One region of the Arthrobacter methylotrophus genome, then DNA from elsewhere that is predicted to be linked to it. Evidence: predicted binding sites of a transcription regulator. Region 1 holds the regulator's gene; the other holds the start of a gene.
The links. Region 1 encodes LexA, which represses DNA repair genes until DNA is damaged. Its sites were predicted from a motif close to TCGAACANNTGTTCGA; they were not measured.
Positions count from the first base shown of each region.

Region 1 (11,049 bases):
TTCCTTGGCTCAGGCAAAGCCATGGAGCTCAAGGACATCGTCTTGTCCACCGGGGCAGACACCGTGGTGGTGGACGCCGAACTGGCACCATCCCAACGGCGCGGCCTCGAGGACATCGTCAAGGTCAAGGTAGTGGACCGCACCACCTTGATCCTGGATATCTTCGCGCAGCACGCGAAGAGCCGCGAGGGCAAGGCACAGGTTGAGCTGGCGCAGCTGGAATACCTGTTGCCGCGCTTGCGTGGTTGGGGCGATTCCATGTCCCGTCAGGCTGGTGGCCAGGTGGGTGGCGCCGGGGCCGGCATGGGTTCCCGCGGTCCTGGTGAGACCAAGATCGAACTGGACCGTCGCCGGATCCGCACCCGAATGGCAAAGCTTCGGCGTGAAATCGCCGCGATGAAGCCGGCTCGCGAGACCAAACGGGCCAACCGCCGTCGGAATGCGGTTCCTTCGGTCGCCATCGCCGGTTACACGAACGCCGGTAAGTCATCGCTGCTCAATCGCCTGACGGATGCCGGCGTGCTCGTGGAGAACGCGCTGTTCGCCACGCTCGATCCCACCGTCCGCAAGGCCCAGACGCCGGACGGGATTGGCTACACGCTCTCGGACACGGTCGGCTTTGTGCGCTCACTGCCCACCCAGCTCATAGAGGCTTTCCGCTCCACGCTGGAAGAAGTAGCCGACGCCGATCTGATCCTCCACGTTGTGGACGTTTCGCATCCGGACCCCGAAGGCCAGATAGCGGCTGTCCGTACAGTGTTCAGCGAAGTCGATGCCCGGAAGATCCCGGAAATCATCGTCCTGAACAAGGCGGACGTCGCGGATCCATTTGTCGTTGAGCGGCTCAAGCAGAAAGAGCCCCGCCATGTGGTCGTGTCTACGCGCACGGGGCAGGGCATCGCCGAACTCCTTGGGGCCATCAGCGAAGCCATTCCGCGTCCCGGCGTGCGCCTTGAGGTGCTGATTCCTTACAACCGCGGTGAGCTCATCAACAAGCTCCACAACACTGACGCCGAAATCCTCAGCCTTGAGCATGAGGAGGAAGGCACCCGCGTGGTGGCCATGGTCCATGAGAACCTCGCCGCCGAACTGGAGTCGTTCGTCAGCAATGGTTGATCCGGAAGCAGGGGAGCGCGGGGAAACCCGGGGAGAGCGGACCGCGCTCGAACTCCTGGACAAGGCCGTTGCCGGTATGGGCGGCCAAAACCGCGTGGGCCAGCACCAGATGGCCAAGCGGGTGGCACGGGCGATAGAGACCGGCGAACACCTCCTGGTCCAGGCGGGTACAGGCACGGGTAAATCCCTCGCCTACTTGATTCCGTTGATTTCCCACGCGATGGTAAGCAACAAGCCCGCACTCGTGTCCACGGCAACCCTCGCCCTCCAGACACAGATCGTGGGCCGGGATCTGCCACGGCTTCTGGAGACCATCAGTCAAGAGCTCGAACGCCCGGTCACTATCGCCCTCGTCAAAGGCCGCGCCAACTATGTATGCCGGCACAAGCTGGAGGGCGGATTCCCCAGCGAGGAGCCTGCCGAGGGGCAGTTGTTCTCCCTCGGCGAGGACACCAGCGTTCCGCACCTCGCCGCAGCCATCGGTGGACCGGCCTCGCAGCTTGGCAAGGAAGTACTGCGGCTGCGTGAATGGGCCGGGAAGACCACGACGGGGGACCGGGACGAACTCATGCCGGGCGTGACGGACCGGGCCTGGCGTCAGGTATCCGTCACGTCCATGGAGTGCCTCGGGGCGCAAAAGTGTCCCATGGCGGAGGAATGCTTCAGTGAACTGGCCCGCCACCGCGCCGCGGAGTCCGATGTCGTGGTCACCAATCACGCGATGCTCGCCGTCAGCGCCTTCGAAGGGCTGGCCGTGCTGCCCGAGTACGACGTCGTGGTGGTGGACGAAGCCCACGAGCTCCAGGACCGCGTAACCGGTGCCGTGTCGGGGCAACTGTCCGTCGCAATGATCCACGCCGCTGCCTCGAGCGCACGCAAACACACGGCCATCACCGTGGACGCGCTGAACGCCGCCGCGGACCGCTTGGACCTCGCGATGATCGGCGCGGCCGCCGGGCTCCTGCCCCATGGGCTCAACGACGAACAACTTGATTGCGTGGACCAGCTCCGGGAAGCCTGCCGTGCGGCGCTATCCGATTCGAAGGGGGATTCGTCCAACGCGGTCGACGGCGGCCGCCAACTTGCGCGGTCACGGCTAATGCTGATCCTGGAACTGTGTGAACGGCTGCTCTCGGCACGGGAAAACCAGGAAGTCGTGTGGCTCTCCCGGAACAGTACCTATGATCCGCAGCAGGGCTACACGGCGCCTGACGAGGATTCGCCCGTCCTCATCAACATTGCTCCGCTCAGCGTGGCCGGACGGCTGAGGGAAGGGCTCTTCGCGGGCCATACAGTGGTGTTGACCTCCGCCACCCTGGCCATCGGGTCCGCGTTCGAGGCCACGGCAGGAGGGCTCGGACTGACGGGCCAGGGCGCTCCGAGTTGGACCGGCGTAGATGTGGGCTCGCCTTTCGACTACCCCAAACAGGGCATGCTGTACGTCGCCCGGCACCTGCCCAAGCCCGGGCGTGGCACTTCGCCTGAAGCACTCGACGAACTCGAGGAGCTCATCAAGGCGTCCCATGGTGGAGCCTTGTGCCTCTTTTCTTCCCGACGGGCAGCAGAAGACGCCGCGGAAGCGATGCGGTCACGGTTGGACGTCGAGATCTTGTGCCAGGGTGAATCGACCATGGCCGCGTTGGTCAGGCAATTCGCCGAGGAGGAGGACACCTGCCTCTTCGGCACTATGTCGCTGTGGCAGGGCGTTGATGTGCCCGGCGGTTCATGCCGCCTGGTCGTCATCGACCGGATCCCGTTCCCCCGCCCCGACGATCCCCTGATGACGGCACGGTCCCGCGCGGTGGCGCAGGCCGGCGGCAACGGTTTCATGGCAGTTTCCGCCACCCACGCGGCCATCCGGCTCGCCCAGGGGGCCGGTAGGCTCATCCGTTCGACAGGTGACAAAGGCGTCGTGGCAGTGCTGGATTCCAGGCTCTCGACCGAACGCTACGGCAACTTCCTCCGGGCGGCATTGCCGCCCTTCTGGGCCACTACGGACCGTTCCGTGGTCCACGGTGCGCTCGAACGGCTGTATGCCGACGCGGCCAAGGCCTAGCGATTCCTTGGGCAACGGCTGGGGGCGACGGTGGCCCAGAACCAGCGCAGGGGCCTAGAGCGAGCGCAGGACCGAAACGACCTTGCCCATGATGGTTGCCTGGTCGCCCAGGATGGGCTCGTACTGCGTGTTCTGGGGGAGCAGCCATGTGTGGCCGTCGCGCTGGCGGAAGGTCTTGACGGTGGCTTCGTCGTCGAGGAGGGCGGCCACTATGTCGCCGTTGATGGCATCGTTTTGGCGCCGCACCACTACCCAGTCTCCATCGCAGATAGCTGCGTCGATCATGGAATCACCGGCCACCTTCAGCATGAAGAGCTCGCCATGGCCTACCAACTGACGGGGCAGCGGCAGGACATCTTCAACGGTCTGGTCTGCCAGGATGGGCCCACCGGCCGCAATGCGGCCCACGAGGGGCACCATGGCCGTGTCGCTGGCACTCGCGAGCTCCGTGACGGCCAGGCCACCAGCGCTGCGGAGCTTCGCCGGGGCTTCGACCCCGGGGATGTTGGAACCGCCATCCAAGGTCAACGGCATGAGGACTTCCATGGCGCGCGGGCGCTTGGGATCGCGACGAAGGTAGCCGAGCTTTTCGAGCTGTGACAGCTGGTGCGTGACGCTGGACAGGCTGGCCAGGCCAACGGTGTCTCCGATTTCGCGCATCGACGGGGGATAGCCATGATCGTTCACGGAGCGCTGGATGGTCTCCAGGATCTTCTTCTGGCGGACGGTAAGGCTCTTGGGGGCCTTTTGCGGCTGCTGGCTCCGTGGTGATGCGGACCCACTTCCCGTGGCTTTCGCTGCCATGTTCGCCAACGCCCTTCCGTTCGGCCCGTTCCGCGCTGGGCGCTTGCCGGGACTGCGGCCTGAAATGTCAGACCCTCCTGTTGCACTGATTCAGTGCTGGTTTCTTCACTCAAACGTAGGGCAGGCACAGGCGTTTATCAAACATTTGTTCTAGCGAGTCTCGACACCATTCGTTGATAAGTGCTAAAAATGTCGTAGCAAGATTCGAATATGTGTTCTAAAAAGTGTTGCGAGATCCAATTTTTCGTTCGAATCGTTCGAAGACATCGACGAGGAACGGCCCCGTAAACACTGACTGAAGGCAAGAATTGGCAGCCGCACTCCAGGGATTTCCGGGATTCGGCATTGTTCAGGAGGGCTCAGCTCATGTCCGCAATCATTACCACCCACCCGTCAGGTCACGGCACGGCACCTGCTCGGCTTCGTTTGACACGTCGGGGCCGTATGGTCTTCTTCGGTGTGCCCGCAATGCTTTTGGTCGCCATGCTGCTCAGCTTGGCGGGATTCCTGAATTCGCCGGCCAAGGCCGCTGATTCGGCGAACCAGCTGCAGCGCACCGCAAGTACGAGTGTCACAGTGCAATCCGGCCAGTCGCTGTGGGGGATTGCCGGAACTGCTGCACCTTCCAGGGATCCGCGCGACGTCGTTGCGGAGATCATCCAGCTCAACAACCTCCAGGACGGCCGCATCTTACCGGGACAGCAGCTGTTCGTTCCGGCCGCTTAGGAGCACCGGGAGTGGATGCCAGGGGCGTCACAGTTTCGGGGCATCCGCCGCGGCACCTTAAACTGTCATGGTGAGTGATCAGCTTGAGCGACTAGACAGACTTCCCCTCCGGACCAACCTTCGCGGGCTGAGCCCTTATGGCGCGCCGCAGCTTGATGTTCCGATCTTGCTCAACGTCAATGAAAACACCCATGGCGTACCTGCCGATGTCCAGACGGCCATCACCGAAGCCGTTGCGGCAGCCGCCATTGGACTGAACCGCTACCCTGACCGCGAGTTCACTGAACTGCGTGAGGCGCTTGCCGAATACCTCGGCCACGAGCTAAAGGCCGAGAACATTTGGGCAGCCAACGGCTCCAACGAGGTATTGCAGCAGATCCTCCAGGCCTTCGGTGGCCCGGGCCGGAGCGCTCTCGGGTTCCCGCCCACGTATTCGATGTACCCCTTGCTCGCCAGTGGAACCGATACTGCATACATCGCGGGAGTCCGTGCCGAGGACTATGGACTCGATGCGGCTTCGGCCGCAGCACAGGTACGTGAGCTCCAGCCAAACGTGGTGTTCCTCTGCTCCCCGAACAACCCGACCGGCACAGGACTTGGCCTGGACGTTGTCGAAGCCGTTTACGAGGCCGGCGAGGGGAGCCAGACGGTGGTGATCGTGGATGAGGCTTACCACGAGTTCGCCCACGACAACACGCCCAGTGCGTTGACGCTCCTCCCTGGCCGGGAGCGCCTTATTGTCTCCCGGACCATGAGCAAGGCCTTCGCCCTCGCCGGGGCGCGCATCGGTTATATGGCAGCCGCCCCCGAGGTCGCCGATGCCATCCGCTTGGTCCGCCTTCCGTATCACCTCTCCGCCATCACCCAGGCAACCGCGCTGGCCGCACTCCGGCACCGCGAAGCCCTCATGGCCGACGTTGAAGACATCAAGATCCAACGCGATCGCATTGTCAGCGAGTTGACCCGCATGGGATTCAAGCCGGCGGCCTCCGATTCGAACTACGTGTTCTTCGGCGGAATCGAAAACCCCCATGCCCTGTGGCAGGGACTGCTGGAGCGTGGAGTCCTCATCCGCGACGTCGGCATACCGGGCCACCTCCGGGTCACTGCCGGTACCGAGCCGGAGACCACGGCCTTCCTTGAAGCACTTGAAGCCTTGCGGGACGGCCAAGTCTCCGCACCGGCCTAGACTTGAACCAGACCCACCCCTTCCTCCTCTAAGGACCAACAATGAGCGAAAACGGCGCCAGCACGGCGGCCGCCCGGACAGCACGCATGGAACGCACCACCAGCGAGTCCTCCGTTCTGGTTGAAATCAACCTCGACGGCACGGGAGTCTCGGATATCAGCACTTCGGTGCCGTTCTATGACCACATGCTGACGGCGCTGTGCAAGCATTCGCTCATCGACATGACGGTCAAAGCCACCGGAGATACCCATATTGATGTCCACCACACCGTGGAGGACGTTGCCATCACCTTCGGTGAAGTCCTCCGTGCCGCCTTGGGCAACAAGGCCGGCATCCGGCGCTTCGGCGAAGCCACCATCCCGCTGGATGAAGCGTTGGCGCACGCCGTAGTGGACGTCTCCGGCCGCCCGTACCTGGTCCACGGCGGGGAGCCCGCCGGCCAGGAATACCACCTGATCGGTGGACACTTCACCGGTTCGCTGACCCGGCACGTCTTTGAGGCAATCACTCTGCACGCAGGCATCTGCCTCCACATGAACGTCTTGGCCGGGCGGGATCCACACCACATTGTGGAGGCCCAGTTCAAGGCCTTCGCACGTGCGCTCCGTTCCGCAGTCGAGTCCGACCCCCGCGTCGAAGGCATTCCGTCCACCAAGGGTGCCTTGTGAGTAGACACATCCTCAAGGATGGTGCCGTTGTGGATCCCAAGGCTGCCGCCCGCATTGTCTCGCCTGAAGGAAAGCCGACCGTTACCGTCTTGGATTACGGATCGGGCAATGTCCGATCGGCTGTCCGGGCCTTGGAACGGGCCGGTGCGGATGTCACGTTGAGCGCCAAGCCTGAAGACGTCCTGAACGCGGACGGCCTCCTGGTCCCCGGCGTCGGTGCCTTCGAAACGGTCATGCGTGAGCTCAAGGCAGTCGATGCCATCCGGATGATCGGCCGTCGTGTGGCCGGGGGCCGGCCCGTCCTCGGTATCTGCGTCGGACTCCAGGTGTTGTTCGAGGCCGGAGTGGAGCACGGAACCGAAGCCGAGGGCATGGGTGAGTGGCCGGGCAAGGTGGAACTTCTCCCCGCACCCGTCGTGCCGCACATGGGTTGGAACACGGTGGACGTGCCGGAAGGATCAAAGCTCTTCGCCGGCGTCGAGCATGAACGCTTCTACTTTGTGCACTCATACGGCGTGCAGAAGTGGGAATTCGATGTCGCCCAGCCTCGCATGGCACCGCCGAAGGTGACGTGGTCCGAACACGGTGCCCGGTTCATCGCCGCCGTGGAGAACGGTGTCCTGTGCGCTACGCAGTTCCATCCCGAGAAATCGGGCGACGCAGGAGCCCGCCTGCTGCGCAATTGGGTTGAGGGCCTGCGTCCGCCGGCATTGCCGCAGGCCGACGCATCAGAGGCCGGGGGCGTTGCCTAAAATGTGGTCTGTTATTTTCATGGGCGCGGCCGGCTTGTTGGTTGGCGGAGGCATCTCCTTCCACCAGCAGAAACGTCCCGCCTGGGTCTCCATTTCGTTCTACGTACTAGCCGGCTTGGCATTGCTGGCGGCGTATCTCTTCACCCTGCCTGGCAAATGACCTTGCCTGCCAAATAGCTTGCCGGGCGCCTGATGCCCGTCCCCCACAACACCGAGGACCTCAATGACCACCGCCTCCGAACTGCCCGTTCTGGAACTCCTGCCCGCCGTCGATATTGTAGACGGCCAGGCCGTCCGTCTCCTCCAAGGAGAAGCCGGCTCCGAGACCAGTTACGGCACCCCGCTGGAAGCCGCACTGAACTGGCAGGACGCCGGGGCCGAATGGGTGCACATGGTTGACCTGGACGCCGCCTTCGGCCGTGGCAACAATGCCAGGCTCATCAGTGAGGTCGTCTCGCAACTGAACCTCAAGGTGGAGCTCTCCGGCGGACTGCGCGACGACGAATCCCTTGAGCGCGCGCTCGAGCTCGGCGTCGCCCGTGTGAACCTCGGTACCGCTGCGTTGGAGAACCCGGAATGGACCCGCCGGGCCATTGACCGCTTCGGTGACAAGATCGCCGTCGGGCTCGACGTCCGCGGCACAACGCTCGCGGGCCGCGGCTGGACCAAGGAAGGCGGGGATCTCTGGGAGGTGCTCGCCCGTCTGGAGGATGCTGGCTGCTCCCGCTACGTTGTCACCGACGTCACGAAGGACGGAACGCTGCAGGGTCCCAATGTTGAACTACTGCGTCAGATGGTGGAGAAGACCGGCAAACCGGTGGTTGCGTCCGGGGGAATCTCCAGCCTGGAAGACCTTCGCGTGCTGCGGGAGCTCGTGTCGCTCGGTGTTGAAGGGGCGATCGTCGGCAAGGCGTTATACGCCGGCGCCTTCACGCTCCCGCAAGCCCTGGACGTCGCCGGCCGCCGCTGATGTCGCACGACTCAAACCAGTCCGCCGAGGCTGCGGGCACCGCTCCCCGCGCCTTGCCAGGCCACATCGCGGCGGCCCTTGCGGGCGCCGGGGGAGCGGGAGACTCTGCCGGCCAGCCTTGGGCGGGCAGGAACCTGAGCGGAGACGCGGCCAGAATCCACAATTTCGAGGACGACGACGGAACGGCCGACGCCGGGTACGTCGCCGCCGTCGCAGCCTTGCTGGCCGGCACCGGAACCGAAGCAGGGGTCGTGGCTTCCTTGGCTACGGCCAGGGTCTTTGTCCCGGTGGTGGCCCAGCTCGCCGAGGAATCCGAGGGCGTGGAGGGTCTCCATGCCGACAAGCAGGCAGACATGTCCCTCGTGACACTCAAGGCTCCGGACGGCCGGACGGCGATGCCGGTCTTCACTTCGGCTGCCGCCTTGGAAGCCTGGCATCCTCAGGCCCGTCCTGTCGCCGTCTATGCGGCCCGGGCTGCCCTGTCCGCCGTCTCCGAAGGGGCGCAACTTTTGGTGGTGGATCCGGGCTCGGAAGTCACCTTCGTGGTGCGCCGCCCGGCCATGTGGTCACTGGCACAGCAGCGCGACTGGACGCCGTCGTACCTTGATGGTGAACTGGAGTCTGCTCTCAATTCCTTGGCGGGGACACATCCTGCAGTGCGGCGGCTCGAGGTCCGGCCAGGCTCCGGTGTGGCTTCCCGCGTCGCCGACGGGTCTACCATGTCTGGCGGCGGACCAGGACCCGAGCTTCGAGTGGTGCTGTACCTCGAAGACGGGCTGGACGCCGCAGCCATCCAGGATCTCGTCTCCGGGCTGAATGGACGTTGGGCGCAGAATGAATTGTTCGCCGAGCGGGTCGACTCCATCGAAGTCAGCCTGCAGCGGGCGGCGCAGTAGCCGAAGGCGCAAGGGGAACGTTCTTGTCCTGCCTGCGGCAGAACAGAGGATGTAGCTCGTGAATTTCGCTCTCTACCGCCAGATGCTGTCCATCGCGTCCGTGCGGCGCCTCTTGCTCGTCGGTATGGTTGCCCGGATACCGCACTCCGCTGCGGGCGTCCTGCTCACGCTGCACATTGTGCTGACCCTGAACAAGGGATACGCTGCCGCCGGCGCGGCTGCCGCGGTCTTCACGATAGGCATCGCTATCGGCGCTCCATGGCGGGGACGCCGCGTGGACACGGTCGGCCTGCGCAAGGCACTGATCCCTTCGGTGGTCTCGGAGCTGGTCATTTGGTCGATCGTGCCGCATGTCAGTTACGAATGGATCTTGCCGCTCGTCTTCGTCGGGGGCCTCCTGACCCTGCCGATCTTCAGCGTCATCCGTCAGTCCCTTGGCGTCCTCGTGGATGGCGAGCAACGGCGCTCTGCGTACGCCTTGGATTCGATTGCCACCGAAGTGGTCTTCATGATCGGCCCCGCGGCCGGCGCTGTCGTCGCCACGAGCGGTTTCACTGTCCTGGGACTGACCGTCGTCGGTGTGTGCACCTCGGCCGCGGGGCTCTTCCTTCTGTGGTTCAACCCGCCAACCCGCAGCGATCATGTCCTTAATGCAAGCCAGGCTGCTGATCGGGATGCCGATGAGCTCCATGCGGCCGAAGCGGCGGTGGTTGCCTCGGCCCCGGCCCATCTGCAGGAAGCGGCGTCGGAGATGGCGCCGACGGTTTCCCATTCTTCCGGGCTGCGGGGAAAGGTGGCCAGGAACTTCACCTGGTTCACGGCGGCGGTGGCCGCCGTGTTTGCCGTTGCCGCAGGATCCGGCATGGTCCTGAGCGGTACCGACGTCGGAATCGTCGCGGTGTTGCAGCGCGGCGGGCACGAGAGCGAGATCGGAATTGTCTTCTTCTTCTGGTGCGCCGCCTCGGTGGTCGGGGGACTCATCTACGGAGCGATGCACCGGCCCGTCTCGCCGATTCTGCTCCTCCTGGGCATGGCGGCCCTGACCATTCCGATGGGCTTCGCCACTGACACCTGGACCCTTGCCGTGGTGTCCTTGCTGCCCGGTCTGCTGTGTGCGCCGGTGCTGTCCGCGGCCTCCGAGAAGGTCGCCGACATCGTGGAGGAGGACCGCCGTGGCGAAGCAATGGGCTGGTACGGCTCGGCTCTGACGGCGGGCGTGGCCTTTGGCTCGCCTTTCGCCGGGATCTTCATCGACGGGGTCGGGCCGTGGGCTGGATTCGTGGCCGTCGGAACAGCGGGAGTGGTGCTGTGCCTCGCGGGGCTCTTTCTTCAGTTGCGTCGGCGCCGGATCATGACCATCACCCAGGCCGGCCCGAAGGATCCAGCGAACTGAGCTGGCAGGGCAGACGACGACGGCGGGCCGGCCAGAAGGCCGGCCCGCCGTCGCGGCCTAACAGAAGAGTCGGGGTCAGTTGACCGGGCCCGTGAACTTTTCGCCCGGGCCCTTTCCTGGCTCGTCCGGGATCAGTGAGGCTTCGCGGAACGCCAGCTGGAGGGAGCGCAGGCCATCGCGCAAGGGGCCGGCGTGCTGTGAACCGATTTCCGGGGCTGCGGCTGTGACCAGCCCGGCCAAAGCGGTAATCAATTTGCGGGCTTCGTCAAGGTCCTTGAGATCCTCGGCATGGGGGTCGTCGGCCAACCCCACCTTGACGGCCGCTGCGCTCATGAGGTGAACGGCACCGGTGGTGATGACCTCAACAGCCGGAACTTCCGAAATGTCGCGGATCTGCTGGGCTACTCCGGCACCAGCACGGGTGGGCTCGCGGTCGGGGGAATTGCTGTCTGAAGTGCTCATGCTGGTAAGCTTGTCAC
Region 1 is NZ_BAABED010000001.1:2,886,197-2,897,245, reverse strand. It holds gene hflX (GTPase HflX) at 1-1,116, shown strand, start outside; gene ABD884_RS15260 (ATP-dependent DNA helicase) at 1,109-3,172, shown strand; gene lexA (transcriptional repressor LexA) at 3,227-3,976, opposite strand; gene ABD884_RS15250 (LysM peptidoglycan-binding domain-containing protein) at 4,343-4,702, shown strand; gene ABD884_RS15245 (histidinol-phosphate transaminase) at 4,773-5,891, shown strand; gene hisB (imidazoleglycerol-phosphate dehydratase HisB) at 5,933-6,559, shown strand; gene hisH (imidazole glycerol phosphate synthase subunit HisH) at 6,556-7,311, shown strand; gene ABD884_RS15230 (hypothetical protein) at 7,313-7,471, shown strand; gene priA (bifunctional 1-(5-phosphoribosyl)-5-((5-phosphoribosylamino)methylideneamino)imidazole-4-carboxamide isomerase/phosphoribosylanthranilate isomerase PriA) at 7,535-8,281, shown strand; gene ABD884_RS15220 (SseB family protein) at 8,281-9,177, shown strand; gene ABD884_RS15215 (MFS transporter) at 9,236-10,570, shown strand; gene ABD884_RS15210 (DUF1844 domain-containing protein) at 10,646-11,032, opposite strand.

Region 2 (11,049 bases), 1.2 Mb from region 1:
AGCGGATCGCCTTGCACATTCGTCTGGTAGACCTCGAGCTGCTTGCTGGACGGCTGGCTTTTGTCCACGGATGCTCCCGGGTGGCTGCCGCAGGCGGTAAGTCCGGCAGCTGCGGAAAACACGATGGAAAGAATGGTGAAAGAGCGCTTCATCATTGGGTTTCTGCTTTCAGGGTCAGGAGTGGCCCGAGGCGGTAGATGACCCGCGGGCCGGGAGACGTGGAGTGGCCGCGTCATGGGTCACATGTGTGCGGAGATAGGAGTCCGGCTCACCGCCTGATGGAAGCAGGCGGTGAGCCGCCAACCGGGGCCCTGTACGTCGGATAGACAGAGCACCGGCATCGCCACGATTTTTGACGGACCTGTACCTACAATTAATTGTCGGCCTCCACGGAATCCACGACGCGGGGGCGTTCAATCAAGGAGGACCACAATGGGTTTGGGTGACAAGATCCACAACGCTGCCGAGAAGCTCCACGGCAAGGGCAAAGAAGCAGTCGGAGATGCCACCGACAACGACCGGCTGAAGGCCGAAGGCAAAGGGCATCAAGTCAAAGCGGACCTGAAACAGGCCGGCGAGAAGGTGAAGGACGCCTTCAAGAAGCACTGAGCCAGGCAGATTGAACGGAGAGGCGCGATCCGGTTGGGCCGCACCTCTCCTTTCTCTTGAGCGACGCCGCTCAATATCTAGCCTTTTACTAGACCTCTGTAGATCTCGGTACAGAAATGCCGTGGCCGCTACGAGCCGTGCGGGTCAATGAAATGCGATCCGTCGTGTGCGGGGCCGATGGCGCTTCAGGCGGACCACCGGCGGGCGATGACCTCGCGGATTCCGGCCCCATCGGCGACAGAGACCCACTGGCCGTTGCCGGTGCAGGTCATCAGTTCGAATTCGAGGCCGGGCTGGGCGGCCAGGACACGTTCTGCGTAGCGGAGCGCGCCATCTTCGGTGGACCAGACGGAGATGCCGCCGGTGTCTTCGGAATAGGAGGAGAGCATCGCGCCCCAAACCTGGGTGGTTGCAACGGTGAGGGGCAGTGCGGAGGGACGGGGACGGGTCAGTGTGGTTGTCATGGACACCATGTGTGCGGAGAATCCGTCCCCGCTCACCGTCTAGGCTGCGGTAGTGAGCTGCTGCTGGTGGATGCCGGGTTTACGGGTTGGGCGGGCCGGGACACGGACGGTCCGGGGGCGTGGAGGCGCGGCTACTTCAACGGCGTCTTCAAAGCCGGCGTTGAGGGTGTTCCGGATGGTCCGGTACAGGGCGGAGCCCAGCCAGATGAACATGGTGCTGGCGAACAGCCAGTAGCCGTAGACCTGAAGAAGATACGTGAGGAACATGGGCCTCATGTGTGCGGACAACCGGTAAATCCTCACCCTGAACGCAACAGCCCCGCCGGACAATGCCCGACGGGGCTGCTGCAGCGTGATGTGAGTGGGTCAGTGGCGGGCGGGGAGGATAGAGGTTCGGCCGGTCAGATAGTCCAGCTGGGCGAGCTTGTGTTCGAGGCGGGGGATCGTTTCGGCGGCTCCCCGGGCCTTGTTGATGAGATCCAGGGTTGCGGCGCGGTCCTGGGACCATTTGGCGACGATGAGGGCCTTCTGGGTCTCATCCAGGGCGGTTGCGGGGGCAGTGTCCAGATGGTCCGCGAGAACCGCCTGTCGCTGCCAGGCGTCTTCGAGCTGGTCCGGTGCGCCGACGGGCGCGATCAATGTTGCAGTCATGCCAGGTAAGTGTGCGGCTGCCGCGCCGGTACGGTGATGGGCCCATCTTTCAAGGGGAGGATGTCACCGGTCGCTGGTCTTCCAACTGCACTCCACGGCAGTTGTTCCGTTCGTCCCGGTGCTGACAGAGTCAGTGGCGCAGTTGAGCCCGAACGAAGTGCCGCCGAAATGAAGGTCGAGTCCCATTGTCTGATCAGCAGGCTTAGCGGGGCTGGTTGCCGGCACGGGACTAGCAGGGGTCGGAAGCGAGGTGACATCCAGGGTCCGATCAAGAACAGGAGTCCCTGCCTGGCATCCGGTCAGGAGGGCGGTGCCGCCGGCCAGAAGGAGGACGGCTGCGATTCGAGATGGGATGTTCTTCATCTCCGCAATGTGTGCGGGTGGGGGTGTTCAGCTCACCGGAGGCGTTTTCGCCCCAGCAGTAGCAGCGCAGCGGTGGCAGCTACGGTTGCCGCCACGATCAACGTCGTCCTGCCACCTGATGACGAGTCGCATTCCAAGTGAGATGGCACCAAGGCTTCCTTAGTCGGAATTGACTTTGGAGATGCAGCGCCCAAAATGGCCGGTACTAGAGAGGCGAGAAGCAACGCGATTATTACGCCGATCAGCACATTTTTCACGATGGCCAGGGACTCATCGCCGTGAGGCAAGTTCTCGGCCGAGTACCCCGGAAGGCCGGTGTTCCAAACATAGAGCAGCGCCATCAGTTCTCCCAGAACGGTCGCGCCGAGCATTCCGACACCGTACACAAGGAGGACCCACGTCTTGGCGTCGGTACGCTGCGAATACTGCCTGAACTCGAGAAGGTGAGCGAAAAAGAAGATCGGGATCACCAGGGCGACAACCACGAAGTATTGCTGGTAGTTCATGGGCCCTCCGCAGGTTGGAGCCGTTCGGTGTGCCCTGAAGCATACCCTCGACCGAACCGGTCGTTACCCCTCGAAGGATCTTTGTCGGACTGCCGCGCCTATAATCAAATATGTGTTCGATGGTCTATCGAGGCACTCGAACATAAGTTTCAATGGTGGGAGGCTCTGGCATGGGCGAAGTAGCGGAGATCGGCGCGCTCGAAGCCGATCTCACCGGTTTCACAGGTGTCGCGGTTGCCCCGGTGTCCGTTGCAGCCGGCTTCCCGTCGCCAGCCCAGGACTATTTCACCGGTCGCGTCGACCTCAACAAGCACCTGATCAAGGACATTACATGCACCTTCCTGGTCCGGGTTGCCGGGCATTCGATGGAAGGCGCCGGCATCTCGGATGGCGACGAGGTTCTCGTTGACCGTTCCCTCACGCCCGTGGACGGCGACATCGTTGTGGCCGTCATCGATGGTGACATGACTATCAAACGACTTCGACTCGATCACGGCAGGGTCCGGCTCGCTGCCGAAAATGCAGGATACCCCGACATCGTCATCTCGGAGCTGAGCGAACTCTCGGTCTGGGGTGTCGTTACGCTTTGCCTGCACCACGTTTACCGCCGGCAGTGACACCTCGAATGCAAGGGCATCCAGGAGGCAAAGTCGACCGGGTCGCCCTGGTGGACGTGAACAGTTTCTATGTCAGCTGTGAACGGGTTTTTGATCCCAGTCTGGAAGGCAAGCCGGTTGTCGTCCTATCAAACAACGACGGCTGCGTGGTCGCCCGCTCCAACGAGGCGAAAGCCCTCGGCATCGATAACGGCGACCCCTGGTTCAAGCTCGCAGCGGACGCCAAACGCACCGGCCTGATCCACCGAAGTTCAAACTATGAGCTCTACGGAGACCTGTCTTCCAGGGTCATGGAGCTGCTTGGCCGCTTCTCGTACCTCATCGAGGTTTACAGCATTGATGAAGCCTTCGTCTCGCTCCGCGGCACCCCGGAGGACCTGTTGAAGGTCGGGCGGGAGATCAAAGCAGCGGTGGCAAAGAACATCGGCTTGCCGGTCTGTGTGGGGATAGCGCCGACCAAGACCCTGGCCAAATTCGTGAACCGGGTGGCCAAACAGAACCCAGCCCTCGAAGGGGTCTGCAGCTGGGACACCCTCCCGCCGGACCATGCCGAGACCATTATGTCCCGTGTCCCGGTGACAGGGATCTGGGGAATCGCCGGGCGCCTGGGCAAGAAGCTGAACGCGATGGGCATCTTCACGATCGCTGACCTGAAAGCCGCCGATCCGGTGGCAATGCGGAAGAAATTCAGTGTCCTGATGCAGCGAACCATCATGGAGCTCAACGGCATCCCGTGCATCCCTTTGGAGACAGAGATCGCAACCAAGCAGCAGTTGATTTTCTCGAGGTCGTTCTCCACCCCGGTGACAACGGCATCCCGTATGCACGAAGTCATGGCCATCTACGCACAACAGGCCGCGATCCGGCTCGCCAAAGACCACCAACAAGCGAAGATCATGTCCTGCTTCGCCGGCACGTCCTACTTCAACGAGAAGTTCTCATCCTTCCCGTCCGCGACCGTGAACCTGGCAGCACCGACGGCGGACCCGGTTCTCCTGACGAAAGCCGCCGTGGGCGCTCTCGAGCACTCGATTGTTGACGGCATCCCCTATGCCAGGGCCGGGGTGATGCTGACCGATCTGTCGCCGGCCGGCGCCGCGCCCCAGCTGCCGGTTTTTGCTACAGCCCACGAAGAGAAACACATCGGGGCCCTGCTCGGCGACGTCATGGACCGCTTCGGGGTCTCATCCATCGGCCTCGGACGGGCCGGAATGGCCGAAGCCCCCGACTGGGGCATGAAGCGCAAAGCCATGTCGCCGCGGTACACCACCGAATGGGATGAACTGCCGTTGGTCAAAGCCTCCTGAGTTGACTCGCGGTCAGACCTCGGGCGGACCCGATTCCAGGGTCCATGAGGCCGCGGCTCCGGCGTCGGCAACATACCCACCGCTCGTGATCGGCTTCGATGGCGCTCGTCAACCCCTCAAGGTAGGTAGAGAATGATCCTCTTGGGCTCTGTTCGTCCAGGAAGTTGACTGCCTTCCCTTGCGGGTACATGGTGCAGTCGATGCGCTCATCGTCATTCAGGAACGGTTCCAGAGCTACGGCGAGCCGGGTGCAGATCGGGTGGCTCGGCTCCAGGGCAAGGAGATGATCCTCGAGCGCGTAGTACCAGTCCTCATCAGCAGGATGCTCCTCCGCTTCCAGGTTCAGATGATCGGAAAGGTAGTCGCGGGCCTCGGCCGGGTCAGTCGTGGTCGTCATGCCCTGATTCTAAGGTCACGTCCGGGCGGTCGTCTGGACGGCCTGCCGATACGCCGATGGGAGAAAAGTTCGGTACTACAAACCCAGGTCCTTCACTGCGGTGATCCAGTTGTGGGCGATTGCCTTCTGCGCAGCGACAAGAGTAACCTGATGCGAGCAGACCGCCTTGTGCAGCGTATTCTCCACGGCATCTTTGGGGTTCGTGGTGCCGGTAGCTCCAGCCTTGTTAGGCTCAGGCCACAGGTTCGACACCGAATTTGATCCGGCAAGTTCCAAGGAAATCAGGTGGTCATACTCGGTCGTTTTTGCCGGACTCAGCCCATACTCGCGCAGGCTCTCGGCTTTGACCTTGTCGGTGTCAGAGGCCGGCGGACGGACCGTGGCCGTATAGCCGGACTTGCAGATGGTCGAGTCGATGTTGTCCTCGGTAATAGCCGGATCGGTGCTGCCTGGAGTGCACGTCGGGTCCGGCAGGTACTCGCCGGTGGCAGCGTCAACGGTCTTCGCCGAGCACTGTCCGGCGGCGAGTTGCTCGTCGATCGCAACGAGTCCCGGGGAGTGAACGGACTTCACATCCGTTGCCGCTGCCGACGTGCCAGCGGGAGCGGCCGCCGGAACGGATGATGCCGCCTGGGAAGCAGCCGCTGGGGCAACCGGTGAGACAGCAGGTGAGACGGCCTTCGTTACCGCCTCGGCGGCGCTGTGGGTGCCTTGCTGGCAACCGGTCAGGGCCAAGGTCGCGAAGAGGAATGCGGCGGGCAGGGTGAGATGTTTGCGGAAGTTCATGGCTCTCATGTGTACGGCAGATCGGAAGGCAGTCACCGGGCGGATTTGCTCGTCAACTCTGCCAGCATCCTATGACGCAGAACCGGTCGGACACGCTGAGGATGAATTTCGCGACGTCCATGATCAGGCGGCGTCGAGAGTATCGAACAACTGGCTGCCTTCGCGGACATGGACGGCGGTTCTCCAAGGGCGGCCCAGGGGATCTGTGCCGGCTTGTACAGCGACACTGTCCAGGACGTGTTTTCCGTTCATGTAGCGGGTCAGCTTGATGCCGATACGCCCGTCGGGCAGGACCTTCGCGGATTGGAAGGTGCCGGACACGAGCCGGCCGTTATGGTCAACGGAGCCCGTCTGGATGTGCAGGCCGTCCAGCTGCTTGGAGAGGGCGATGACGTCGTCGTTGGGGATGCTGCGAATCTGAATATTCATGCGCCCCATGTGTGCGGACCCGGGTGCCGCAGTCACCAGTCAGGTGCCGCACCTCGTGATGAGCTTTTCGTAATCACCGGACCTTGACTACCGAAACGTAATCACCGGGTCAGCTTCCCGAGCCGTGCCCCGGGGACTCGGTGCCTGGCAGATCATCACGGATGCCGAGGAGGTAGTCGTTCCGGACCGCGTCACGCTCCAGCTTGGCGACCTTGTCCTTCTTCGCCTGCAGACTGGCCTCGAACGATGTCAGGTCCTGCCGCGCGTCGGCGAGGTCGATCAGAGTGCGGGAACGCTCGGCGGGAAGCATGTTCAGCAGGTAACGCTCCACATGCGGGGCGAAGGCAGTGTCCTGGCCCGTGCGCTGCAGGTGCTCAACACGCATCCGGTTGACTGCCTCAACCTCCGGGATGCGCTGCAGCGACGGCCCCTGGACGGGGGCCAGATCGGTGGTCCGGATGACCACGAAGCCCTTCACTATCTCGATGCCTGTGACTGCGTGGAAGCTCACCTCGTGAGGAGTGCCGACCCACATCGGGGTCTCCGGCCCGGCCGGGTGAAGGTCGACGAACCCGTTACGGCCGTGACTGCGCCACGTCGTGTTCGGCCCGGTCTCCTTCAGGAAGTCGATGAGTTCGGCGACCGTGAGGTCCAGGGCGCCGCGGGCGATTGTGGGGGTGATCGACAGCCCGTCCACGAACGGGCGGTGCCGGAACAAGACTCCCGGGGTGCTGGCAGACCCAAAACCGGACATCTTTACGACGGCGTCCTGGGGGACCGCGGCGAGGGCGTCCAGGAATCCCTGGAGCGTGAGTTGAGTGGTCATGGACCTGATGTGTGCGGAAGGGCCGCCCCGGCTCACCGGGACGGCCCTTCGATTGTCGGCTTGCGGGATTTGAACCCGGATCTTCCGCGACCGTTCGCGGTGCTCTGGAGCTAACATGTTGGCGGTGCCGTGAGTGTCTAGAATCCGGCCCTGGTCCCTGTTTCGCCCTCGCCTGGTTGAGCTATCGGCCGTGGTGCCGCCGGGGCGAGCCGGCGGCGGGTCTTACTGAGGTGCGAGAAGGTGCATTCCGGCCCGGTAGTAGCGCAGTTCGTTGACGCCGGCGCGGATGTCGGTCAGCGCGGTGTGGTCGCTGAGCTTGGGCGGCATGGCCCTCCAGTAGTCGTACGCCCAGCGGCGGAAGAGTTCGCCCAGGCCGGAGATGTCGATGACGCGGTAGTCCATGTTCTTGCGTGTCTGCGGGAAAAACTTCTCTGTCACATCGAAGTCGTACTTCACGGAGTTCCCGCCGATCACCATGCCCCGGTATGTGGTGCCGTCAGCGAGTTCTTCACCCTTGATGGGGAAGTATGGGGCTGCGAAGCCTGCCAGGGCGGCATCGAACTGGGCCCGTGTGGTTGTGGAGGCCCGGACCTTGTCCAGCAGCCCGGTCTCGGTGTGCATGTTGCGCACGTAGTCCCCCATGTAGGAGAGCTCGTCCTCGGTGGCGTGGACGGTGATGCCTTCGAGGACGGCGAGTTCGTTCAGCTGGCCGTCGGTGATGATGGCGGCGCCTTCCAGCGGAACAGTAAACGGATCGCTCATCAGGCCGGTGGCCTCGTAGTCGATCCACAGAATGTTGTCGGAGTTCGGAGTGATCGTCATGGGGTCCTCAGTCGTTGTAGGGGTTGGCGGTCAGGTCGGCTTGGCCGTCCCAGTCGCGCAGGGCTTCGGTGCCATCCCTCCAAGCGGTGGCAAGTTCAGGGTCATCGTAGGGGCAATCGGAGGCGTCCACATCGCCGAAAATGTCAGCGATCAGCTCGGCGCCGCGCACCCAGGCGGCCGAGAGTGCAGCCAGCTCAGGCACGGTATCCGCCGCGTTCAAGCGCTGTACTGATGTCGATAACAGGATGCAGCCCGCAGTGGTGTTCGTGGATGCAACCCTCGGGGGCGTTCCACGAGGAGGCGACGCAGTTGCATTCCTTGACGTCCACGTGCAGGATGCCGTCCCGGATCACCAGGTCGTTCTCGTCCGGCAGCTCCGGCGCGGGGTGCTTCACCAGCAGTGCCGCCAGCTGCGACTTGGTGACGGCGCCGGGTGCGTTGATCGCTGCCTGGAGGGCCTGGTGCAGGGTGGTGGAAGATGCCATGCCCACCATGTGTGCGGAGGTGGCGGCCCGGCTCACCGCCTAGCGGACTGCCGGCAGGGTGGCAAAGCGTTCGAGTACTGCGGCCTCGTCGACGATCCGGCCGTCGGCGTCGTTATGGATCCCGCCGCCGACCATCTGCGCGTGGCGGGCGTGCCAATACATTGCCGCGAGTTCGGCCTCCGTCAGGGTCCTCGGGACAGCATGGCCGACGACCAGGTGGCCCCAGTTGTCTCTCGGCTTCTCGGCCAGTGTGCCCGGCAGGAAGTAGAGGCCGGTGGACTCCTCCCGGTCATAGAGGACGGCGTCGAACGGCTTGAATGCGGGCTCGGCCTGGGCGGTCATTTCCATGGTTTCTCCTGGGCTAGTCTGTTGCAGTGGGGTGGCGGAGGTGGTTGGCAGCCTGGGTCCAGCCGAGGTTCGTCTCGTCACTCCAGCGGAGCCAGTTCATGGAGGTCCGGATGGCGGCTTCTTCCTCGAGCTTGTCGGCCAGGCGCAGCCGCTCGGCCTTGGCGACGCCGGCGGTTTCGGCGATACCGGACTGTTCCATCAGGTCGGCGACGTGATAGGCGTGCTCGGACCAGATCGCGTCGTCTCCGACCAGATTCGCGTGGCTGGACTGGAAGCCGCAACCCTCGCCCATGCAGTCGATGATGACCGGACGCCCATCAAGGACGGAGGGTTGTGCCCAGTGGTTGGTCAGGATCTTGGCGATGATGTCCTTGCCGGTGGTGCAGCCTGGACCAGAGGTCCCTGCCGGCGCCTTCCGGGGTTGCGCGCGGTCGTAGGGTCCGCCAGTCGTGTTGGTGTGCATCATGCCTCCAGTGAAGTGGTCATGTCGATGAACTTGTAGGCATCCGACGCCCGGCCGGCGTACTGGACCGCGGGGTCGACCGCGGTGGACGCGGTCTGGGCGCGGCGGCCGCCGGCGGTCTTCCAGGGGCCGGGGACTTCGTTGACCCAGCCGTCCCAGTCGCGGAGCCATTCGGTGCCTTCAGTGTCAAACGCGCGAAACGCCTGGAGGCTCGGAGGCTTCGGCCCGGTGTTGCCCCATCCTTCGGAGAACAGGTCGCGGACCTTTTTCTCTTCGACGATGGTGATGGGAAATCGGGTCACCGGTGTGACGGTGTGCAGGCAGCCGAGGTCACAAACCGCCTGGTACTTGTCACCTTTTTCGTCGATGGCCACGACAGCTCCCGCCTGCAGCATCATGCGCTCCTAGCGATGACGACGAGGTTTTCGAGGGCTGAGACCAGCTCGGCGTGCGAGGCGCCTTCGGTCCGGATGCCGAGACGTTCGGCGGCGGTGATGATCGCTTCTTCGAGTTGGGCCAGGCGGGCACCGGGGCCATCTGCCGGTGGAGCGGCATGGATACGGACCTGAACGGACGTGAGCACCGCTGTGCTCCCGGGGTTCCGTTTCTGGATGTCGCTGTTTCGGACGGACAAGTCAGTCAGGACCTCCCAGCTCCGGGTGTTGTGCCGCTGCGGGTTGACGCTGTCCGACCAGCCGCCAGCGCCGCGCATCATGAATCCGGTGGAGGACCCGCCCCCGGACGCGAAGCTGTAGTGGAAGGACGCGACGGTCCCGACCGGTGGTTCTTGCTCGGGAACGAAGTGGTCGAACATCGGCTTGGCGGTGGCTGTCTCGGTGGTCATAGCACTCATGTGTGCGGCGTCCGTCGGTGCTTTCACCGCTGTCTCTCACGTTGCGCCAGCCCGGACGGGGCATTAAGCTCAAACCAACCCGGCAGTTCTGAGAGCTGCGAGTAAAGCATTGGCGGTGGCTTCCTGTGAAAGCGGGGAGCCGCCGCCTTTGTCATTCCCGGGACAAACCGCCGGCGGTCAGCTCGTCTTGCCGAGTTCGAATGCCCGTTGCGGCAGGCCCAGTACCCAGCCAAGTTCACTCGGCAGGAAGTCGGCCTTTGCGGAGTTGCAGGGATCGCAGGCGCCAACCAGGTTAAGCGGGTGGCTTGTGCCGCCCCTGCTGATCGGACGGACATGATCGATGGTCGTCGAGGGTGCCTCCCGGCACCACAGGCAGAGAACGTCCTCGGCCAACACCGCGTCCCGAAGCTCCGGCGGAACGATGTGGATGAGCCTACCGTCGCCGGTGTAGGGCCAGCGTGCGAGGTCGAGGATCCTCGGTTCTCCCAACTCCGCTCCCGGTGGGAGAAACCGGGCGGCTGCCCGCTGCAGCGCGTTGTGCAACCCGCGGGCGTGGTTCCTTTTCACCTTGGCGTTGATCGCTTCCAGTCTTGCCCGGGCTGCGATGACGCGCTTCTCGTGCCTCAGCCGTGCCTCGTGCGAGGAGGTGGCGGGATCATCGCGGTTCATGTGGTGTTTGGCCACGGGGTCTCGTCTCTCCGACCTAGCGCGGCGTCACGGAGTTTCTCGCGTGCGGTCACTTGCTCTCTCCATCGCTGATGAGACGCATGATCTTGTCCAGCGGCAGGCTCATGGCCATGCCCTGGGGTGTGCCGCGGAACGACACCGGGACGGTGACGAGCAGCTCCCCGGTGGTGAGGTGGCGGCGCATGTTCGTGGAGTCGGCGTCGGCTGTCGCGGTCCAGTGCTTGCCGCCGCGGCCGTAGACGAATTTCTGGCCGGCCTTGATGTTCTGGGCAAGGACGTAGTGGCGCGGCGCCAGCGGGTCACGCATGTCGAGCAACGTCCGGGAAACTGTCGTCATGATCTTCATGGCCTACAACTTCTGTCGAGCAGGCGCCGTGATCCACGGTCGTCCCACTCGCCAGGTACATCGAGACAGCGAGGACCATGTAGCCGATGG
Region 2 is NZ_BAABED010000001.1:1,641,872-1,652,920, forward strand. It holds gene ABD884_RS08155 (hypothetical protein) at 1-155, opposite strand, end outside; gene ABD884_RS08160 (CsbD family protein) at 433-609, shown strand; gene ABD884_RS08165 (hypothetical protein) at 795-1,073, opposite strand; gene ABD884_RS08170 (hypothetical protein) at 1,113-1,340, opposite strand; gene ABD884_RS08175 (hypothetical protein) at 1,440-1,724, opposite strand; gene ABD884_RS08180 (hypothetical protein) at 1,788-2,087, opposite strand; gene ABD884_RS08185 (hypothetical protein) at 2,120-2,593, opposite strand; gene ABD884_RS08190 (LexA family protein) at 2,764-3,210, shown strand; gene ABD884_RS08195 (Y-family DNA polymerase) at 3,219-4,517, shown strand; gene ABD884_RS08200 (hypothetical protein) at 4,504-4,914, opposite strand; gene ABD884_RS08205 (hypothetical protein) at 4,990-5,700, opposite strand; gene ABD884_RS08210 (hypothetical protein) at 5,824-6,129, opposite strand; gene ABD884_RS08215 (hypothetical protein) at 6,239-7,072, opposite strand; gene orn (oligoribonuclease) at 7,178-7,777, opposite strand; gene ABD884_RS08225 (hypothetical protein) at 7,785-7,979, opposite strand; gene ABD884_RS08230 (hypothetical protein) at 7,972-8,262, opposite strand; gene ABD884_RS08235 (hypothetical protein) at 8,302-8,610, opposite strand; gene ABD884_RS08240 (hypothetical protein) at 8,624-9,076, opposite strand; gene ABD884_RS08245 (hypothetical protein) at 9,073-9,471, opposite strand; gene ABD884_RS08250 (hypothetical protein) at 9,468-9,917, opposite strand; gene ABD884_RS08255 (HNH endonuclease) at 10,104-10,595, opposite strand; gene ABD884_RS08260 (hypothetical protein) at 10,663-10,950, opposite strand; gene ABD884_RS08265 (hypothetical protein) at 10,913-11,049, opposite strand, start outside.
Region 2: a site for LexA is predicted at 2,698-2,713, ahead of ABD884_RS08190 (LexA family protein). Genes of this name have one in related genera too.